2 regions of the Shinella sp. BE166 genome follow, and region 1 is predicted to be linked to the other one. Evidence: riboswitches for the same ligand, from Rfam matches in the RefSeq annotation. Region 1 holds a riboswitch; the other holds the start of a gene.

Region 1 (10,968 bases):
TCACGTAGCGGCGGTTTCATGGCAGAAAGAGCCGCAACGAAAACAGCATATGACAGGGAGCACCATGAGCACGGGCGATAAATCGAGGACGCAGGACGGACCCGCAAGCGGCGATATCGATCAGCAGGCTCTCTTCTTCCACCGCCATCCCCGCCCCGGCAAGCTCGAGATCACCCCCACCAAGCCGCTCGGCAACCAGCGCGACCTGGCGCTCGCCTATTCGCCCGGCGTCGCCGCCCCCTGTCTCGCCATCCGCGACGACCCAAGCACGGCCGCTGATTATACGGCCCGCGCCAACCTCGTCGCCGTCGTCTCGAACGGCACGGCCGTGCTCGGCCTCGGCAATATCGGCCCGCTCGCCTCCAAGCCCGTGATGGAGGGCAAGGCGGTGCTCTTCAAGAAATTCGCCGGCATCGACGTCTTCGACATCGAGATCGACGCGCCGACCGTCGACGAGATGGTCAATGTCGTCTCCGCCCTGGAGCCGACCTTCGGCGGCATCAACCTGGAAGACATCAAGGCGCCGGAATGTTTCGAGGTCGAGCGCGAGTTGCGCGAGAAGATGGACATCCCCGTCTTCCACGACGACCAGCACGGCACGGCGATCATCGTCGCGGCCGCGGTGCTGAACGGCCTGGAGCTTGCCGGCAAGTCGCTGCATGAGGCGAAGATCGTAGCCTCGGGCGCCGGTGCGGCAGCGCTCGCCTGCCTCAACCAGCTCGTCGTGCTCGGCGCCAAGGTGGAGAACATCTGGGTGCACGACATCGAGGGCCTCGTCTACAAAGGCCGCGAAGCGCTGATGGACCAGTGGAAATCCGTCTATGCGCAGGAGACGGACAAGCGCCAGCTCTCCGAATCGATCGACGGCGCCGATGTCTTCCTAGGCCTGTCGGCCGCCGGCGTGCTGAAGCCAGAACTGCTCGCCCGCATGGCCGAGCGCCCGCTCATCATGGCGCTCGCCAACCCGACGCCGGAAATCATGCCGGAAGAGGCGCGCGCCGCGCGTCCCGACGCGATGATCTGCACCGGCCGCTCGGATTTCCCCAACCAGGTCAACAACGTTCTCTGCTTCCCTTACATCTTCCGCGGCGCGCTCGATTGCGGCGCGCGCACGATCAACGAGGAGATGAAGATGGCGGCGGTGCGCGCCATCGCGGCACTCGCCCGCGAGGAAGTGTCGGACGTCGCCGCGCGCGCCTATTCCGGCGACACGCCGAGCTTCGGCCCGAACTACCTGATCCCCTCGCCCTTCGATCAGCGCCTCATCCTGCGCATCGCGCCGGCCGTGGCGCGCGCGGCGGCGGAAACCGGCGTCGCGACACGCCCGATCACCGATTTCGACGCCTATCTCGACCAGCTCAACCGCTTCGTCTGGCGCTCCGGCTTCATCATGAAGCCGATCTTCGCCGCCGCGAAGAACGCTGCCAAGAAGCGCGTGATCTTCGCCGAAGGCGAGGACGAACGCGTGCTGCGCGCCGCCCAGGTGCTGCTGGAGGAGGAGATCGCCAAGCCGATCCTCATCGGCCGCCCGCATATCATCGAGACGCGCCTCAAGCGCTACGGCCTGCGCGTGCGCCCGCATGTGGATTTCGAGGTGGTGAACCCGGAAGACGATCCGCGCTTCCGTGACTATGTCGACGACTATTTCCGCATCGTCGGCCGCAAGGGCGTGATCCCCGAAGCCGCCCGCACCATCGTGCGCACGAACCAGACGGTCATCGGCGCGCTCGCCGTCAAGCGCGGCGAGGCGGATGCGCTGATCTGCGGCGTCGAAGGGCGCTATGCCCGCCACATGCGCGATGTCAGCCAGATCATCGGCAAGAAGGGCGGCGTGCTGAATTTCTCCGCCCTCAGCCTGCTGATCTCGCAGCGCGGCGCGACCTTCTTCACCGACACCTACGTCACCTGCGAGCCGACGGCTGCGGAAGTGGCGCAGATGACGGTGATGGCCGCCCAGGAAATCCGCCGCTTCGGCATCACGCCGCGCGCCGCCCTCGTCTCGCATTCGAATTTCGGGTCGCGCGATTCGGAAAGCGCCTTCAAGATGCGCAAAGCCATGGCGCTGGTGCGCGACATGGACCCGACGCTGGAAGCGGACGGCGAAATGCACGGCGATGCCGCGATCTCCGAGGCGCTGCGCCATCGCGTCATGCCGGATTCGACGCTGACGGGCGAAGCCAACCTGCTCGTCTTCCCGAACCTCGACGCCGCCAACATCGCGCTCGGCGTGGTGAAGACCATGACGGACTCGCTGCATGTCGGCCCGATCCTGCTCGGCGCTGCGCTTCCCGCCCATATCCTGTCGCCGTCCGCCACCTCGCGCGGCGTCGTCAACATGGCAGCGCTTGCCGTGGTGGAAGCCTCCTACCCGGTCTGATCGGAAATCCTTGCACCTTATGAAACGGCCGCCGCCTCGGTAGCCGTTTTCGTTTGCGCGACCGGGCGTGCCGCGTCGTGCGCCTCCCACCAATCGCCCAGCGCATCGACCAGCGGCATCAGCGTGTGGCCGGCGGGCGTGAGATCATATTCGACGCGCAGCGGATAGCCGTCGAAGACGGTGCGCTCGACGATGCCGGCCTGTTCCAGCTTGCGCAGTTCGAGCGTCAGGATGCGGTGCGAGACCGTGGGATTGTCGCGGCGAAGGTCGCTGAACCGCTTCGTGCCGTCCTTCAGATAGTAGATCAAGAGCGTCGGCCAGCGGCCGCCGAGCACCTGCATGACCTCCTCGATTGGGCAACGGGAAACGAGATCCTTCATGGCGGGCTCCGGCGTGGTGACAAAAATGTGCGTAATTTACATGGGGGCGGAGAGCGCTTAGGTCCAGTGTCGCTGCGCAGCGTGGTCAACAGAAATCACGGAGAACACCATTGGAACCGATCCTCATCTACGGCTTCCCCGCCGGAAGCTCCATGGGCCTCGTCTCGTCCCTCGAATGGCTCGGCAAGCCCTACAGGCTCTGCCGCGTCGACATGCTGGGCGAAATGCGCGACCCGTCCTATGCCCACCTCAACGCCCGGCACGAGACGCCGGCGCTCGTCACCGACGACGGCCGGGTCATCACCGAAACCATGGCGATCGCCCACTGGTTCGCCGCCCGCGATACGGAACGACACATCAGCTTCGATCCCACGTCTCCCGAAGCCGACCGCATGCACCAGCTGATGGCCTATCTCAACACCGGCTTCACCGGCGCCTTCAGCCCGCTCTGGTCGGCACTCGAGATGGAGACGCCGGACCCGGTGTTGCAGCAATCGCTGCGCACATGGGGCCGCAAGGCCGTCATCGAGCGGCATGACAAGCTGGAAGCCATGCTCGGCGACACGCCCTACCTTGTCGGCGACCGCCCCACCCTCGCAGACGGCGTCCTGATCGGCGTCGCCCGCTGGCTGGACTACCACGAGGTGGCACCCGCCAGCCGCTGGCCCCGCATCGAAGCCATCCGCCGCCGGCTGGAGGCAGACCCGGCGGTGCGCTTTGCAACAGCCCTCGAAGACGGCGAAACCCCGGCCGGCTCCGGCGCGTTCAAGGGGCACATACCGCTCGCCGAAGTCATCGAACGCTTCGGCCGCGCCTGACGGTGGAGGGCGGGGCTCAGCCCGGTTCAGATCGCCGCCGAGCCTCCTCCCCACTCTCGTCATCCTCGGGCTCGACCCGAGGATCCAGGCGGCGCCCGCTGCGTGGATGGTCGGGTCAAGCCCGACCATGACGGAGGAGAGGTGCACCCAAAAGCTCCAGCCGCCGCGTGATGCCGATCGCCTCCAGGAACGGTTCGTCATGGCTGACGACCAGCAGCGCGCCGTCATAGGCGCGCAGGCCCGCCTCCACCGCCTCGATCGAGTCGATGTCCAGATGGTTCGTCGGCTCGTCGAGGATGAGCAGCGGCGGCGGTGTGGCACCGCCGAGCACGCAGGCGAGGCCGGCGCGCAGCAACTGGCCGCCGCTGAGGCTGCCGACGCCCTGCAAGGCGGCATCGGCGCGGAACATGAAGCGCGCCAGCGCCGCCCGGCAGGCGTTTTCATCGGCATCCGCGTTGATCCGGCGAAAGTTGTCGCGGATCGACAGCGCCGGATCGAGCAGGCTCACGCGCTGGTCGAGCATGGCAAAGTCGGTGAAGCGGCGCACGCTTCCCTGCCAGGGCTGGAGGTCACCGGTGACGAGCCCTAGAAAGGTCGTCTTGCCGGAACCGTTCGGCCCCGTCACGGCGACCCGCTCCGGACCGGTCATGGCGAAGGAGAGGTCACGGATAACGGGCCGCTCCGGCAGATAGCCGGCCGTGGCGCCCTCCATCTTCAGCACCGATTTGCCTGCGGAGAGATGGGTCGGCGGCACGCTGACGGTCAGCGGCTGGAGGATTTCGATGCGCTCGCGCGCCGCCATCACGGCAGCCGCCGCCTGCCCCTGCCGGCTTTCGGCAAGCCGGGCGTTCGCGCCGCTGGTCAGTTCGCTGCGCTCCTTCATCGCGCCCAGCATGATGCGCGGGATGTCGCCCCTCGCCTTCTTGCGGCGTCCGGCGCTGTCCTTGCGCGCCTTGCGCTCGGCGATGGTCTGCATGGTGCGCGCCACCTCCGCGGCCTGCTTTTCCGCATCCGCAAGGTCGCGATGCGCGGCGGCGAGCTCCTGCGCCTTGCGGGCGCGATAGGCGCTCCAGTTGCCGCCGTACCTGTTAGCGCCAAGCGTGGTGAGTTCGACGATCCCGTCCATGGTTTCGAGCAGCTCGCGGTCGTGGCTGACGACGATCGCGCCGGCCCGCCAGCCGGCCAGCATGTCGATCACCGCCCGCCGCCCGTCGCGGTCGAGATTGTTCGTCGGTTCGTCGAGCAGCAGAAAATCCGGCTCCGCGAAGATAAGCGCGGCAAGTGCCGCCCGCGTGCGCTGCCCGCCGGAGAGCGACGCGAGCGGCGTGTCCGGCGCGGCCTCCAGCCCGACACGCGCCAGCGCCGCGCTGAGCCGCGTCTCCAGCGGCCAGTCGGCGTCGGCGAGTTCATGCGCCTCCGCCTCGCCGCGCTCGGCGCGGGCGAGCAGATCGAGCGCATCGACGATGCCGAACAGGCTGGCGATGGTCTCGTTGGCAAAGACCTGCACGCTCTGGCGCAACAGGCCTATCGTGCCGTCGACGGTGACGGTGCCGGCCTGTGGCACCAGATCGCCGGTGACGAGTTTCAGCAACGTCGTCTTGCCGACGCCATTGCGGCCGATCAGGCCGGCGCGCTCGGCGCCGAAGGTCAGGTCGAGATCGGAAAGAAGGGTGTGGCCGTCAGGCGTGGACCAGGTGATTTTGGAAAGCGTGATGGAATGCGGCATGGACGGAAAATTCCCCGAGGACAAAACGACGTCGATTTGTGGTCGGGTTGAAATCCATGGTGCACCATCCGGTCGGCATTGACGATGCCGGACATTTAGGGCCGGACCGGCCGCCTTGCAAGGGCAGCACGGCCGATCCGGCAATTCGTGAGGGTCAGGCCGAAGGCTGCTTCAGCCGCTTCGACCATTCATCGGCCTTGCCCTTGCCGGCATCCTTCCAGGGCGAGCCCTTGAGGCCGAGCTTGGCGCGAAAACCCATCGCATTGATGATCAGCCGGTTCATGCCGGACGCGATGAAGGGCAGCGAAGCGATGTGCAGGCCGGTGAACGGCAGGAACGGATTGCGGCGCAGCGATCCGTAGATCTCGATGCGCGTCGTCGTCTTGTAGCTCGGGCTGCGGGCATGGAAACCATGCGTATCGGCGACGATCAGCGTGTTGGCCTTGACCGTCATCTTGACCGGCTGGACATAACCCAGCGCCGAAAGCTCGTCCGGCATGATGCGCAGCGAGCCGCGGGCGGAGTATTTGTTCTCGATGGAATCGGCGTTCTCGCTGATGCGGCGCTCCCAGGCGAGGCGCTGCGGCGTCATCTCGTGCGAGCCCGGCACATAGGAGAACGGACCGTCTTCCTCGCCGACATCGCGCAGGAACAGCCAGGCCTTGGCGGTCGGCTGGAACGTATCGCTGTGCAGCGCTGTCTGCGGGTCCGTCGAGCCCTGCGTGACGACCGACGGCAGCGCCATCACCACCTGCACGACGAGCAGCGGCTGGCCGTCATGTGAGGAAACGTAGCGCAGCAGATTGGTCACGCGCGGATCGTTGCGCGCGGCCTTGAAGCCCGGCAGGCTTTCCAGATCGCTGTCGTCGATGATGGCGCGGCGGGTGACGGTCTCGCCCTGCAGCATGTCGTAACGCTCGAAATCGCGCTCGGCGATCTCGCGGGTGACAGCGGCAAAAACCTCGGGCGACAGAAAGTCTTCGATCTTCACGAAGCCGTTTTCGGCATATTGCCGGCGGTATTCCGGGGCAACGAGCTTTTCCAGCTTGGTGCGGCGCCAGGCCGCTATGCGCATGGCGAGCGAGACGCGCTTCTCGTGCAATCCCTTGCGGTTCAGCCATTTGCTGCCGATGACGGGATTGTCGGCGAAGGATTTTGCGCCGGATGCGAGCTGGAGCGCGTAGAATGGGCTCAACAAAACTGACGAAATCCGCATGTTCACCTGCCTGTGAAGGGCCGGTCTTCCGCCGAACGGCGGCTGCGCGGCGAAGGGCGCATAACCGGCTGTTGTATGTGCGCAGAGTGCTACACCAAGCCCCCGACGAGATCAATTGCGGGCAGCAGGCAAAAAGATGAATACGCAACTCATATTTTCCCGCGCGCATTAATCACAAATGCGGGAGCACGTTGCGCTTCCCTTCATGCAGCCTATGATAGGATATGCTTATGCGGCCGGATCGCGGCCCCGACAGTTTCACAGGATCGTCAATTTGAAAGGTTTGAGCCGCCTTCTGTTTGCCGTTGCGACCGGCTTACCGCTTCTGTTTTCAGGCGGCACGGCGGCAGCGGCGGTGTGCGAGCAGATCCAGGCGGAGCTTGCGAACCTGCCCAAGGTGGTGGTCGATACGGCGAGCGCGCGCAAATATGCCGGTGCCATCGCCCGCCAGAACATCCAGCTTCGCAAGGCCAAGAGCGACCAGCGCCGGCTCGGCTGCTCGGGCGGCAGCATCATCGTCGTCGGCGGCGCCAATGCGGCGGCCTGCGACACGCTCTCGACGGTCATCGGCAAGATGGAGCGCAACCTCGACATCCTTGACAAGAAGCGCCGCGAATTTGCCGGCGGCACCTCGTCGCAGGGCAAGCGCACCCGCCTGACCGCGCTGCTCGCAAGCAACGGCTGCAATGACGAAGCGAAGGTGGTGCCGATTGCGGCGACCGAAACGCTGCGCACGCTCGATGAAAAACGCACGCTCCCGCTCGGCACCACGCCGGAGGGCAGCGAGCGCCTGCAACTGCGCTCGCTCGGCGGCGGCTCCGGCCATGGCAACCTGCGCACCGTCTGCGTGCGCACCTGCGACGGCGGCTTCTTCCCGATCTCGTCGGGCGCAACCCCGCTCGATTTCCGCCGCGACCAGCAGGTTTGCGCGATGATGTGCCCCGAGACGCAGACCGAACTGTTCTACCAGTCGATGACGAACGGCCAGGAGACGGACCAGATGACCTCAACGGTCACCGGCCGGCCCTATTACGAAATGCCGAACGCCTTCTCCTATCGCACGCGCGACCTCTCCAAGCCCGGCGCCTGCGGCTGCAACCTCTCGGCCTATTACCAAGAGATGATCAAGCGCGAGAAGGCGCTGAAGGGCAACGAGACAGCGAACACCGGCAGGGATAGCGACGAGCAAGGCGGCTCGATCACCACCATCCACACGCTGCCGAAGAAGGACGAGACGCCGGCCAAGCTGCCGGTGAAGGTCGAGGAACGCGACTACGACCCGGCGAAGAGCAAGGTGCGCACGGTCGGTCCGGTTTTCCTGCCGGCCAACGAATCCGCCATCGACCTCGGCCGCCCGGCCGATGCCGGCGTCAACTGACGCCCGCGTCCGGCCAGCGCTCCTCAAACACCAGGTCCTCCAGCGGCAGGCGCTGCCGCCATCCCTTCACCGCAAGCTCCGGCTCGGCATAGAGGCGGTCGACCAGGCCGACGCAGAGCCAGGCGACGATCTCGACATGGTCTGGAATGCCGAGGATGTTTCGGATGTCGCTGTCGTGGAAGATGCTGACCCAGCCGACGCCCACCCCTTCCGCCCGCGCCGCAAGCCAGAGGTTCTGCACCGCACAGACCGTGGAATAGACATCCATGCGCGGATTGTGCGTGCGCCCCAGAACGACGGTCCCGCCGCGCGTCGGGTCGCAGGTGACGCAGATCGACAGCGGCGCCTTCAGGATGCCTTCGAGTTTCAACGCACGATACTGCGTCTGGCGGTCGCCGTCGAACATCGCCGCCGCTTCCGCATTCGCCTTCAGGAAGGCGGCATGCACCGCGCGCCGGGTCGCCTCGCTGCGCACCAGCAGAAAATTCCACGGCTGCATGAAGCCGACCGAGGGCGCGCTGTGGGCGGCGTGCAGCAGGCGGCCCACGAGATCGTTCGGCAAGGGATCGGGCAGAAACTGGTCGCGCACGTCGCGGCGCGTTTCGATGGCATGGTAGACGGCGGCCTTGTCCTCGCTGGAAAAGGCGCCCGCCCCGACCAGACGGTCGCACGGTTCGGCTCGCATCGTCATCTCCCCAACAATGCGCACAACCTTCCGCCGTCCGCGCGGTTCGGTCAATCTTGCCAGGCCGGTCTTCTGACTTCGGGTCACGCGCCCCGCACCTGCCTTCCCGGTTGAACAACCAGTGGCAAAAGCCTGAATCGATTCAAGCTTTTACGGTGCGAACCATCCCCGTCACAGCGCTGGGCACGTTCCGGACTTGAGGCTCTCGCCCGCACCGGATTCCCGATTCTCCTGCGAAACGCAGGCACCTGACGGAAACGATATGCGCATGGCTTGGCGGCGCGATCAAGCCTGCCCGCGCCGCGCACCGGCCTGTCAGCGCCCTATATCAGGCCGCGCGCGCCTCGCCGGCCTCGATAATCATCTCCTGGCCGACATGATCCGCATGGACGGCGCGGTTTCGGCCGGCGTTCTTGGCGGCGTAGAGCGCAGCATCCGCCATCACCATCACGTCATGCACGGAGCCGCCGTGCTGCGGGAACTGCGCGATCCCGGCGCTGCCGCCGATGACCAGCAACTGGCCGTCATAGGCGATCGGCACCTGCGTATCGCGCACGAGGCTGCCGGCAAGCTCCAGCAGAGCCTCGTGGCTTCGCTCGCCGGTGAGGAGCACGGAGAATTCGTCGCCGCCGAGGCGGGCGACACAGCCCTGCTTGCCGATACGATCGGAAAACCGCCGGGCGACGGCCTGGAGCACGGCGTCACCGGCCGCATGGCCATGCCGGTCGTTGACCGCCTTGAACTTGTCGAGGTCGAGCGCGAGAATGGCGAAGGGCTTGGTCTCGCCCCTGCGGATGGCGCGGCGCACCTCCTCGTCGAAGCCGCTGCGGTTCTTCAGCCCCGTCAGCGTGTCATGCCGCGCGAGGAAGGCGTTTTTCGCCTCGCTGCGCTGGAGCGCCTTGATGAGGGCAGAGAAGCGCAGCGTGACGAAGAGCATGACGCCGGCGAAGACCAGCACGAACATCGCGATCTGCGGCAGCGCCGAGCGCCAGACGAAGGAGCCCGGCATATTCGGCCGCCAGGAGGCGACCATGGGATTGTAGGCATCGGCGCCGACCGGCGTCATTACCAGCCCCGGCTCCTGCGTCACGATGGGGGTAAAGCCGAGATCGTGCACGCCGAGTCGTCGCTCGGTGTTCGCCAGCATCTTTTTCGAGACCGGCTTGACGGTGATGAGCAGTGTCGGCTCCAGCCGGTGGGCCGGGATATAGAGCGACTTCGGAACGACGGCCTGCACGACGACGATGCTCATGACGCGGTCGATGAGGCGCATGCCGGTGACATGGATTTCCGGCAGCGCCGGGGTCAGGAGGTCGGGATCCTCCTTCGCGCGCGCCACCTGCCAGCCGCCGCGGTCCGGCGAGAGCGCCTCACGATACTTGCGCTCGGCCTTGTGGGTGAGATCGCTCACCCAATGCAGCTTTTCGCGCGCCTTGCTCTCGGAAACCTTTTCCCCGCGATAAACGCCGAGCACCTTTTCGCCGTCCGGCGAAGCGAAGATCATCCAGGAGAAACCGAAGTCGGACCACATCCAGTCACGCAGCTGGTCCCGCACGAAGGCGTCGCCCGGCATGCCATCGGCCAGTTCGTTGAAGCTCTTGTCCCAGAAGGAAAGCTGGCTCTGGTACTGCACGACCTGGTCGATCTGGTGGCCGAACTCGTTGCGCACCAGCGTGCGCTCGGTCTCGGCAACGAAACTGTCGGCCCGCTCGATCGCGTAATCGAGCACGAGGTAATTGGCGGCGCCGAACAGCAGCACGATCATCACGGCCGCCGTCCGGATCACCAAACCAACACCGCGTCGCCGTGTCGCGCGGCTTTCTTCCGCTTTGCTCGTCATCTCTGCCCCTGCCTGTCCCCCGCCCGGTTTTCCGGACATTGTTGAACAAAGGCTACAGGCAAGACGGCAAAAATCGCTTAAGCGGGCTGGTGAGCAAAAACTTAACTTGCGCTCACCGGATATCGGGAGATCAGGCGGCCGGCGCGTAGCGCACGAAGGCGAATTTTTCGCCGTCCGGCGCCCAGTTCGGCACGTTCATCGTGCCCTGCCCGCCGAAAAGCTCGAAAAGGACGCGCGCATTGCCGCCATCCATGTCCATCAGGCGCAGGCGCACGCTAAGATCGCGCGGATGGTCGAAGACATCGCCATCATAGGAAAGCACCAGCAAGTGCCGGCCATCGGGCGAAGGATGCGGGAACCAGTCGCCATAGGGGCTGTCGGTGATGCGCGTCGGCTCGCTGCCATTTGGCCGCACCCGCCAGATCTGCATGCGGCCGGTGCGGCTGGAATTGAAATAGATCCAGTCGCCATCCGCCGAATAATCCGGCCCGTCATTGCGCCCCTCGCCAAATGTCAGCCGACGCTCCTCGCCGCCGGCGACCGGGATC
Region 2 (10,968 bases), on a different contig from region 1:
GCCCTTGAAGGCGCGGGGCGGCAGGGCTATCGAGAGCGGCAGGCCGCTCGACGGCAGCACCTTGCGCAGCACGGCGCCGCGTTCGTCGAGCGTGATCGTGGCATTGGTTCCCTCGGCGCGCAGCTCGAATGTCACCTGCTGCGGGAAGCGCTTGGGGTCGAGCCGGAGCGTGGTGCCGGCCCAGGCCGGCTTGGAAACGGTATTCAGCATGTCTTTCGCCCTTGTTTTCCTTGAGAGCCGGTGTCCGGTCTTCTCATCGGGACTTTTCGTCCTCTGAGGGCGAGAATAGGCGCGGCCCCTTCCGAGCCGCTTAAAAATTGCGGTTAAGAAAACTTTGCAGTTCCTGATGGTTAGCAAAACTCCACGGCGCAGGGTTTAGGAGAGGTGAACGCGGGCCGGCCAATCTGTGCCACGCCCCCGACAGGCCGGGACAAGCCTCGCGCGCGAAAGTGGCATCTGATCGGCCTGCCCGCGCCCGGAAAAGAGAGCTTTCGATGCTGTCCACCTATACGAGTTACAACCTCATCACGCGCGACATGCTGACGTCGCTGGACCGCACGGCGAACGAAACGACCAATGCGCGCGACACCGCCTATTACAAGGAGGCGATCGGCAAGGTCACCTCGGTCGACGAGTTCCTCGACGACTACCGGCTCTATTCCTACGCCATGAAAGCCCACGGCCTGGAGGAGATGACCTACGCCAAGGCCTTCATGCGCAAGGTGCTGGAAAGCGACCTCTCCGATGCCAACAGCTTCGTCAACCTGTTGACCGACGAACGCTACCGCACCTTCGCCAATGCCTTCAGCTTCGAGGCCTCGACGGCCGCCACGGCGCAGACCGAAGTGCAGCTTGACGAGATCATCGGGCTCTATTCCTCGACTGCCGCCAATGCCGGCACGGCGATCAAGGAGGAAACGCGTTATTACGATGCCGTCATCGACGGCGTGACGAGCGTCGACCAATTGCTGAACAACGACCGCCTGCGCAACTACATGCTGACGGCCTTCGGCATCAATGCGGATACCTATTCGCGCCAGACGATCCGCAACGTGCTGACGAGCGACCTCGACGATCCGAACAGCTTCTTCAACACCCAGTTCGGCGGCCGGGCGGCGGATGCCCTGGCGGCGCGCCAGGCGGCAAGCGACGCGCTGGAGCCGCTGGAACTGCGCGAATCCCATCTGAAGCGCATCACCAAACTGCAAACCGACATTCCCGCCATGCAGACGCGCATCACGGCGCTGGAAGCCGAGATCGCCACGCTCTCCACCAATCCGAACGGCCTGCCGGCTGCGGAGCTGGAGGAAATCATCGACGGCAAGCGGGCGGAGATCACGCTCTTCCAGACCCGGCGGGCGGAATACCAGACGGAGCTGGCGGACAAGCAGGTCGCCGTCGCCGATCTCGATGCGGTGCTCGTTCCGCGCTCGCAGGCTGCCGCGCGCATCGCTGCGCTGAAGGCGGAGATCGCCAGCCAGAACGGCGTGCTTGCCAATGTCGACAAATACCAAGTGCTCGCCTCCGCCTATAATTTCGAAACGGATGGCACGGCGGTCGCCGGCACGGTGCAGACCGACAGCCAGAAGACCAGCACGAAGGAGCTTTACACGCTCTCCAATCCGCGCGTGACGACGGCGGCGGCGTTGATCCACCGGGACTATTTCGAAAGCCGGATCGGCAGCATCACCACGGCCGACGAGATCGCCAACGACCCGCGCCTGGTCTCCTATCTCAAGGTCGCCTTCGGGCTCGACAAGCCCGCCGTCACCAACCTGACGATCCGCAACATCATCGAGAGCGATCCGGACCCGAACAATCCGACGAGCTACATCAACCTGTTCGGCGGTTCCAGCAAGGAGCAGTACAAGGCGCTGCGCGCCGCGTTCAACTTCCAGCAGGACGGCACGCTTGCGCCCGGCGACACGCCGCAGACGGCCGCACAGACAACCACGACCGCCAACAACTACATGATCCGCTACAACGACGTCGACGACGAGGCGGACGAACTCGCGGTCAACCGCTTCAAGAGCCAGATCGGCGCGGTGAAGACCGTGCAGGATTTCGTCGGCGAGGCGACCATCTACGACTTCGCGTTGAAAGCCTTCGGCCTCGATCCGGCCAAGGTCACGCCGCTGACGATCAAGAACGTGTTGAAAAGCGACCTCAACGATCCGAGGAGCTATGTGTACCAGCTGAAGGACGAGCGCTACGTCGAACTCGCCAAGGCGTTCAATTTCGGGTCGGACGGCAACATCACCGTGCCGAAGCTGGCACAATCCGAGGCCGAGATCCTGGTGATGTCGCGCGCCTATGTGGTGGAGAAATCCCGTTTCGGAACGGAGGACGACCGCACGCTCGCCGAGGAAGAGGCGAAATATTACTCCGTGCAGATGCAGAAGGTGGAATCGGTCAAGGAATTCCTCGCCGACCCGCGCCTCGTCGCCTTCGTGCTGACGGCCAACGGCATCGATCCGGAAAGCGTCGACGCCGAGTTCATGGCAAAGATCTTCACCTCCGACCTCGACGACCCCAAGAGCTTCGTCAACCAGCAGGCCGATCGCGACTACCGCAAGCTTGTCGCCTCGTTCAACTTCAATGCCGAGGGCCTGGTCGAGCGTCCGGACGACGCGCAGATCCAGTCGCGCCGCGGCATCTACGAGACGCTCGACAGCTATGTGCGCCAGAAACTGGAAGAGGAGGCCGGCAACGACAATGCCGGCGTGCGCCTGGCGCTCTATTTCGAGCGCAAGGCGGAAACCATCTCAAGCCCCTACGACCTGCTCGCCGACGATGCGCTGTTCGAGGTCTTCAAGACGATCTACCAGCTTCCGGATGAAATCGGCAGCGCCGATATCGACGCCCAGGCCAGCATGATCGAGCGCTATCTGGAACTTGAGTATCTGCAGGACCCGGAGAAGGTCTCCAAGATGATCGTCAAGTTCGCCGTGCTCTACGACCTGGACAACCAGACCACCGTCGATCCGGCCCTGTCGGTGCTGAACGGCACCGGCTCCGCCGGCATCAGCGCCGACCTGATGATGTCGCTGGCACAACTGCGCACCGGCGGCTCCTAAACCTTGACGACCTTGCCGGGATTCATGATGCCGGCGGGGTCGAAGGAGCGTTTCACCCGTCGCATCAGGTCCATCTCGATCGGCTCGCGCACCGCGGCCAGTTCGTCCCGCTTCAGCTGGCCGATGCCGTGTTCGGCGGAAATCGAGCCGTTGTAGGAGAGCACGATGCCGTGCACGAGGTGGTTGATCTCGCTCCAGCGGTCGAGGAACGCCTGCTTGTCGGCGCCGACGGGCTGCGAGATGTTGTAGTGGATGTTGCCGTCGCCCATATGGCCGAAGGAGCAGATGCGCGCGCCCGGAATGGCCGCCATCACCGCCGCATCCGCCTCAGCCATGAAGGCCGGAATGGCCGAGACCGGCACGGAGACGTCGTGCTTGATCGAGCCGCCCTCGGGCTTTTGCGCCGGCGACATGTTTTCGCGCATGTGCCAGAGCGCCCGGCGCTGCTCCTCGCTCGAGGCAATCACCGCATCCTCCACCAGCCCCGCCTCGATGCCTTCGGACAGCAGCGATTCCATCATGCGCGTCGCCGTTTCCGCGGCATCCGAGGTCGAGATGTCGACCAGCACATACCAGTCGTGCGGGCTGGCGAGCGGATCGCGCACGCCGGGAATGTGGCGCGTGGTGAACTCGACGCCGAGACGCGGCATAAGTTCGAAGCCGGTAAGGGCATGGCCGCAGCGGCTGGAGGCGCGTTCGAAAAGGGTGAGCGCGTCCGCGACGGATTTCACCCCGGCAAAGGCCACCTCATGGCCGAGCGGCCTCGGAAAGAGCTTGAGAACCGCCCCTGTGATGACGCCGAGCGTGCCTTCCGCGCCGATAAAGAGGTCGCGCAGGTCGTAACCCGTATTGTCCTTCTTGAGGCGGCGCAGCCCGTTCCAGACCTCGCCGGTCGGCAGCACGACTTCCAGCCCGAGGCAGAGCTGGCGCATGTTGCCATAGGCGAGCACCGCGGTGCCGCCGGCATTGGTGGAAAGGTTGCCGCCGATCTGGCAGGAGCCTTCCGAGCCAAGCGACAGCGGAAACAGCCGGTCGACCGCCTCGGCCGCTTTCTGGATCTCCGCCAGCACCGCGCCGCCATCGGCGACGATGACATTGCCGACCGGATCGACATCGCGGATGCGGTTGAGGCGCGACAGCGACAGCACGACATCGGCTTCACCTTCGCGCGGCGCTGCACCGCCGACATGGCCGGTATTGCCGCCCTGGGGCACGATCGCCGTGCGTGTCTCGGTCGCGAGCGCAAGGATGGCGGAAACCTCGGCGACCGAACCGGGGCGCAGCACCAGCGGCGACGTGCCGTGGTAGAGCCCGCGGCTTTCGACGAGATAGGGCGCGATATCCCGGTCCTTGACAAGCGCATAGGCCGGGCCGGTGATGGCGGCGAAGCGGGCGATGAGATCGGGGGATAGCTTTGCCTGGACCATCGTGTTTCCTTTATCCGCGGGGTGCGGCGGCGCGCTGTAAACGGTCGTTGATCGCCTCGCCGAGGCCGGTCGAGGGGATCGGCGAAAAGGCGATGGCGGCAGCACCCGTCGCATCCGCCTGTTTCATATAGCCGAAGAGATTGGCGGCCGCCTCCGCGAGATCGCCGTCCGGGCTCAGATCCAGCACGAGCGTCGCGTCGGCCTCGCCGGGCAGCGGCGTGCCGCCGAAGCGGATCAGCACCTCGCCCGGCCGCACCTCGCGGGCATCGAGTCGCACGGGTGCATCGGGCGCATAATGCGAGGCGAGCATGCCCGGCGCCTCGATCGTCGCGCCGGCCTTGTCGTTGCGCAGCACCGGGCGGCCGGTAACGCGTTCGACCTCTGCGGCATCGAGCCCACCGGGGCGGAGCAGCCGGATCGTCTCGCCCTCGACCTTGAGGATGGTGGATTCGAGCCCCACGACGGCAGGCCCGGCATCCAGCACCAGCTCCAGCTTCGCGCCAAAATCCTCGGCGACATGACGGGCGGTGGTCGGGCTGATGCGCCCGGACGTATTGGCGCTCGGGGCCGCCAGCGGCCGGCCGAAGGCGGCGAGCAGCCGGCTCGAAAAACCCGTCGGTACGCGGATGCCGACGGTGTCCAGCCCGGCGCGGGCGAGTGGATGGATTGCGCTGTCCGGCCGGATCGGCAGCACCAGCGTCAGCGGGCCGGGCCAGAAGGCCTCGGCGATCTGCCGCGAGAGGGGATCGAAGATGGCATGCCGTTCCGCCATGGCTAGATCGGCCATGTGGCAGATCAGCGGATTGAAACGCGGCCGGCCCTTCATTTCATAGATGCGGGTGATGGCCAGCGGATTGGTGGCGTCGGCGGCGAGGCCATAGACCGTCTCGGTGGGAATGGCGACCGGCACGCCGCGGCTGAGCACCTCGCACGCCCGGGCAAGCCCTGCCTCCGGTTCCGTCCGCGTATCCACGATATCTGCCATCTCACCCTTCCGTCGCTCCCGGCCTCCTTTACCGTTCTTTGCCGCGAAATGCCAAGGGCCGGCGGTTTGCCTAAAATGCAAGCGACCCGATTAGAGCCACCGAAAGCGGGCGCTGTTACGAAGGGGTGAAAAGTCCCGCACACAGGTCCCGCATTGATGGCTCACAAGAAATCCTCGACGACCGATATCGCGCTCCGCGTTGCAACGGCCATGAAGCAGATGGGCATCGACGGCCTGCCGCGCAATTACGAGCTGGTCTACGAGGCCTATGCCGGTGCCAACCCGGATCTGGTGCGCGATTTCATCGCGCTCGGCAAATACAAGACGCAGGCCGCCCTCGACGAACTCGGGCGCAAGTACCTGCCGCACCAGCATGAGGCGAGCGTGCTGCAACGCTCCGCCGGTGCGATCAGCAGCGAGATGGGCAATTTCATGGAGCTGCTCAGCCAGGAGCGCTCGTCGCTGTCCGACTACGGCCGCCTGATCGGCGAGGCCTCGCAGGTCATCCGCAGTGCGGCGGGCGAGGGCGCGCTCGGCTCGTCGCTCGAAGCTTTGCAGCGGGCGACCGAGCTGCGTGTCACCCACACGGCGGAAATGGCGGAAAAGGTCGCCGCGCAGTCGGCCGTCATGGACGGCATCCAGAAGGAGATGGCGGAGTTCGAGGTGATGAAATTCGTCGATCCGCCGACCAAGCTCGGCAACCGCCGCGCCTTCAACAAGGCGCTCGCCCGCATCTATTCCAATCCGGACCTGCCGATGCTGTGCGGCGTCGCCGTCGCGGAGGTCGATGCCGACCGTCGCTTCTCACCCGCGCAGATAGAAGCCCTGTCCGAGCATCTCGTGAGCTTTTACGGCGGGCTGATCCGCCAGGTCTTCCCGGCCGGCGAGCTTGCCGTGCGCATCGATGGCCTGCGTTTCGGCTTTCTGTTCCACACCGCCGACGAAAGCGAAGCGACGCGGCTGATCGACCTGCTGCGTGCCGCCTTCCAGACGATGGCGCTGCGCGATCCGCGCACCGGCCGCAACCTCGGCCACCTGACCCTTTCGGCCGGTGTCTGCATGTCGGACCGCGCCGACAGCGCGCTCGACCTGTCGTCCGCCTGCGAGCGGGCGCTTGCGGAGGCTAAGGGCGCGGGCGGTGATCTCGTGATCGTCTACGGCCGCGGTGATGAAGTGCCGGCTGGCAAGGAATGGCTGCTCTATCGGGCCTAGATCGCGCGGATGATCTTGCGGAGCGCCTCGTCGCGCGCGCCGAGCATCAGCACGTTCTTCATGGCAAGGGCCGGGTCGTCCGTGCGAAAAATCACGCCGTTGCCGCGCACTTTGCGATCGATCCGCAGGCGGCCTTCCTCCTCGCCCGGCACGATGGCGACGGCGAAATACATGCGGCCCGGCTTCTGCGAAATGCCGGCGAAGAACTGCTCCTCGTCGCCGATGTCGGCAAAGAAGTTCGCCATGTAGAAGGCCCATTGCACGCTCTCGAATTCGGCAAAGCGCGAATTGGCGACGGTGATGTGGCAATAGCCGAGATGCGGCGTGTTGGCGAGCGTGCGGTGGAAGATCAGCTTTGGAAACTGGATCGAGCGGTGGAAGCTGTTGATGCGGTCGTGGGTGACCGTGCCCGCCCGTTCGAGCTTGCGGCCCGTGCGCTCGGCCACCTCCTGGTAGGTGAGGTAGCGCTTCTCGCTCGGCAGCCAGTCGAGGTTGCGATCGATGCGGCCGGTGCGCAGGAATTCCGTGTGCACGGCGGATTTGGGCGGGTTCGCGCGCTTGTAGGCGACGGCGTCGTAATATCGGAACTTCGTCTGCTGCACCTGGCGAGCACCCCATCCTAGCGCCTTGATCGCTGGGAAGTTTATGCAAACGACGTTAAACAATCCTTTCCGGTCCGCTCCCCATTCCTCGCAGGCAAGGGCACCGGGTCGCAATATGACAAGAGTATGATCGTGGGCAGCAAACTGCCGAGGGGATGGGCACCCTGCCGCAAAGCTAGGCATATCACCCTGACATATATGCAGAAATCTTGCCGCCCCGCTTTTTAACCACGCAAAAATCCTGTCGCCAAATCATGATGGCATGTCGTTTTTCGACATGTCGCGCGACGATTCTTGCGGTTAGATAAGCACACTCAAGGTGCCACGCTCCCGAAAGGAGCCTGGAGAATTGGGAAGCCGGTTAAAATCCGGCGCTGCCCCCGCAACGGTGTTGGAGCAAGACGCGGCATACGTCACTGGACGGGAGGTCTGGGAAGGCGCCGCGACGGTTCGAAGAGGAATGACCCGACAAGGTCATGCCACGCAGAACGCTCCTCAGCCCGGAAACCAGCCTGGAGAAACGATCGTGACTGGCTGCGGCGGGCGGCTGGGAAGCGTGCATTCGGTGCGGTTCGCTGCCCGGATGCCGTCTTCTTCCGTGCGCCTCAGCCCCAATTTAGATTATCCGAGGATCCGGCATGGACATTCGCAGCGACGTGCTCCGCAAGCTCAAGAACCGGCGCGATGGCTACAGCCTCGAGCAGGCCTTCTACATCGACCCCGACCATTACAAGCTCGACATGGAGACGATCTGGTATCGCGACTGGCTGTTCATCGGCCATGATTGCGAGATCCCCAAGGCCGGCAATTATTTCACCGTCCAGGTCGGCGATTATCCCGTCGTCATCACGCGCGACCGCAAGGGCACGGTGCGCGCGCTGCACAATTCCTGTCGCCACCGCGGCTCGCGCGTCTGCAACCAGCAGAAGGGAACGTCGGCAAAACTCGTCTGTCCCTATCACCAGTGGACCTACGAACTCGACGGCTCGCTGCTCTTCGCCCGCCACATGGCGGAGGATTTCGACAAGACGCAGCACAGCCTGAAGCCGATCCACTGCGAGACCGTCGGCGGCTACATCTTCATCTGCCTGGCCGACCAGGCGCCGGATTTCTCCGCCTTCCGCAACCTGGTCGAGCCCTATCTCGCCCGCCATCGTCTCGGCGAAACCAAGGTCGCCTTCGAAAGCACGATCATCGAGAAGGGCAACTGGAAGCTCGTCTGGGAAAACAACCGCGAGTGCTACCACTGCGCCGCCAATCATCCGGAACTCTGCCGCACCTATCCGGAAGCCCCTAGCGCCACCGGCGTGCAGGGCGCCAAGGACGATCCGGTGATCGCCGAGCACTGGGCGAAGTGCGAGGCGGTGGGCCTGCCGAGCGAGTTCAGGATGTCGCCGACGGGCCAGTTCCGCGCCGCGCGCATGCCGCTCATCCAGGACGCCGAGAGCTACACCATGTCCGGTGCGCGCGCCGTCCAGCGCCCGCTGTCGAGCGATGTGCTGGAAAGCCATATCGGCACGCTGCTGCTCTTCCACTATCCGACGACGTGGAACCATGTGCTGGCCGACCACGCCATCACCTTCCGCGTCATCCCGCTCGGCCCCGAGCTGACGCAGGTCACCACCAAGTGGCTCGTCAACAAGGATGCGGTGGAAGGCATCGACTATCGCCTCGACGAGCTCACCCATGTCTGGACCGAGACCAACGACCAGGATCGTCGGATCGTCGAGGAAAATGCCTTCGGCATCCGCTCGCCCGCCTACCAGCCCGGCCCCTATTCGCCGGAGGACGAGGGCGGCGTCATGCAGTTCGTCGAATGGTACGCCAACTTCATGATCGAACGGCTCGACGGCGCCAAAAAGCCGCTCTCGCGGGTGGCCTGACATGACGGTCGCGAGCCATTTCCACCATTTCGACGAACTCCATCCGTGGAACGATCGCCAGCACCTGCTGGAATGCATCGCCGTGACGGCGGAGACGACGGATGTGATGACCTTCACCTTCCGCTCGGATCGCGACAACTGGTTCCGCTATCTGCCGGGCCAGTTCGTCACGCTGGAACTGCCGGTGGCGCCGGACGATCCGGTGATGCGCACCTATACGCTGTCCTCGACGCCCTCGCGCCCCTTCGCCGTCTCCGTGACGGTGAAGGTGCAGAAGAACTCGATCGGCACGCGCTGGATGTTCGACAACCTGCGCCCCGGCGTGAAGCTCAAGGCCTTCGGCCCGCTCGGCGATTTTTCCTTCGTGCGCTATCCGGCGGAAAAGTACCTGTTCATTTCGGCCGGCTCCGGCGTGACGCCGATGATGTCGATGACGCGTTGGATGTCTGACTGCGCGCCGCAGTCGGATGTCGCCTTCGTCACCTGCGCGCGCAAGCCGGAGGACCTGCTGTTCAAGGCGGAGCTCGAATGTCTCGCCGCCCACATGCCGAACCTCGCGCTCGGCTTCGTGGTCGAGGGCCACAATCCGCGCGACGGCTGGCATGGCCTGCGCGGCCGCATCGATGCCGCCCGCCTCTCGCTGCTCGCTCCGGACTTCCGCGACCGAACCGTCTTCTGCTGCGGCCCGGAACCGTTCATGCGCGGCGTGCGGGACATGCTGAAGGTCTGCGGCTTCAACATGGAACGCTACCACGAGGAGAGCTTCCAGCCGGCCGCTGCCCCCGCGCCCGAAGAGCTCGCCATTCGCGGCGGTGCGGGCGAAGTGGACGCCGAGGCGATCTCGACCGTCACCTTCACCATGGCCGGCAAGGACGCCAAATGCCCGCCCGGCCAGACCATCCTGCAAACCGCCCGCGCAGCCGGCGTGCGCATCGGCGCGGCCTGCGAGGGCGGCCTCTGCGGCACCTGCCGGGTCATGAAAGTCTCCGGCGAGGTCGACATGCGCCACAACGGCGGCATCCTCGACGACGAAATCGAGGAAGGCTACATCCTCGCCTGCTGCTCGCGGCCGATCGGGGATGTGTCGATCGAGGCGTAAAACTCAAAAATCCTGGTAATTCAACGGCGTCACGTCGACCACTCGCTGCCCAAGTGTCGCAGCCGCGGCGCCCTTGGCGGCGAGGCCGGCGCGGACTTCGGCGGTTACCGTTACAGGGAACGACGTCGTCGTGCCGGAGGCGAGCGTGACGGCGCCGGTCGTCTGTGCCTCGGCGCCGATGGAGGCTGCGGCCTCGACGGTCGCCTTCAGCGCGCCGCCGGTGGGGATGGAGGCGGTGAGCATCTGGTCCACGGGCTCGAAGGGTTTTTCCGGCACCAGGCCGCCGAAGGCCCAGGCTTTGCCGAGTGCGGCCTTGCTCATCGGCGCGACGTTGACGTCGATGTCGTTGAGTGCGCCCTTCACGCGGTAGGGGCAGCGGCGCTTCGAGCAATTGACGCCAGCGGAAAACTGCCAGAGCGCATAATTGTCCCAGTTGCCCATCGGGAAGGCGCCCTCGATGCCCGGCTTGTAGCGGGCATACCAGAGCGGCAGGCGCGACAGGATGCGATATTCGTCGCGATGGGCGGCGATGTAGCGTGCCGTCGAATGGTTGGTGTAGAGCACCGGATAGCGGCCCGTGCGCGTCTTTATATGGCCGGCAAAGACCTGCGCATCCGCAAGCGACATGTAGCTGTCCGGATCGATGCCCTCGATATCCAGCACCATCATCTCGTCGTCCTGCG

The links. Region 1 has a riboswitch for cobalamin ahead of bluB (5,6-dimethylbenzimidazole synthase). Riboswitches for the same ligand answer to the same signal wherever they lie in the genome.
Region 2: another riboswitch for cobalamin. It lies ahead of J2Y63_RS19365 (aromatic ring-hydroxylating oxygenase subunit alpha); the one in region 1 lies ahead of bluB (5,6-dimethylbenzimidazole synthase).

Annotation. Positions count from the first base shown of each region.
Region 1 is NZ_JBPEHL010000006.1:217,762-228,729, reverse strand. It holds gene J2Y63_RS17475 (NADP-dependent malic enzyme) at 65-2,377, shown strand; gene J2Y63_RS17470 (winged helix-turn-helix transcriptional regulator) at 2,395-2,757, opposite strand; gene J2Y63_RS17465 (glutathione S-transferase family protein) at 2,868-3,575, shown strand; gene J2Y63_RS17460 (ABC-F family ATP-binding cassette domain-containing protein) at 3,691-5,301, opposite strand; gene J2Y63_RS17455 (phytanoyl-CoA dioxygenase family protein) at 5,456-6,496, opposite strand; gene J2Y63_RS17450 (DUF2865 domain-containing protein) at 6,792-7,895, shown strand; gene bluB (5,6-dimethylbenzimidazole synthase) at 7,888-8,580, opposite strand; cobalamin riboswitch at 8,626-8,847, opposite strand; gene J2Y63_RS17440 (diguanylate cyclase domain-containing protein) at 8,909-10,420, opposite strand; gene J2Y63_RS17435 (TolB family protein) at 10,551-10,968, opposite strand, start outside.
Region 2 is NZ_JBPEHL010000007.1:242,946-253,913, reverse strand. It holds gene J2Y63_RS19395 (DUF6101 family protein) at 1-210, opposite strand, end outside; gene J2Y63_RS19390 (DUF1217 domain-containing protein) at 495-3,077, shown strand; gene J2Y63_RS19385 (FAD-binding oxidoreductase) at 3,074-4,504, opposite strand; gene J2Y63_RS19380 (L-threonylcarbamoyladenylate synthase) at 4,515-5,489, opposite strand; gene J2Y63_RS19375 (diguanylate cyclase domain-containing protein) at 5,646-6,701, shown strand; gene J2Y63_RS19370 (DUF6656 family protein) at 6,698-7,303, opposite strand; cobalamin riboswitch at 7,604-7,833, shown strand; gene J2Y63_RS19365 (aromatic ring-hydroxylating oxygenase subunit alpha) at 7,942-9,186, shown strand; gene J2Y63_RS19360 (2Fe-2S iron-sulfur cluster-binding protein) at 9,188-10,285, shown strand; gene J2Y63_RS19355 (glycoside hydrolase family 25 protein) at 10,289-10,968, opposite strand, start outside.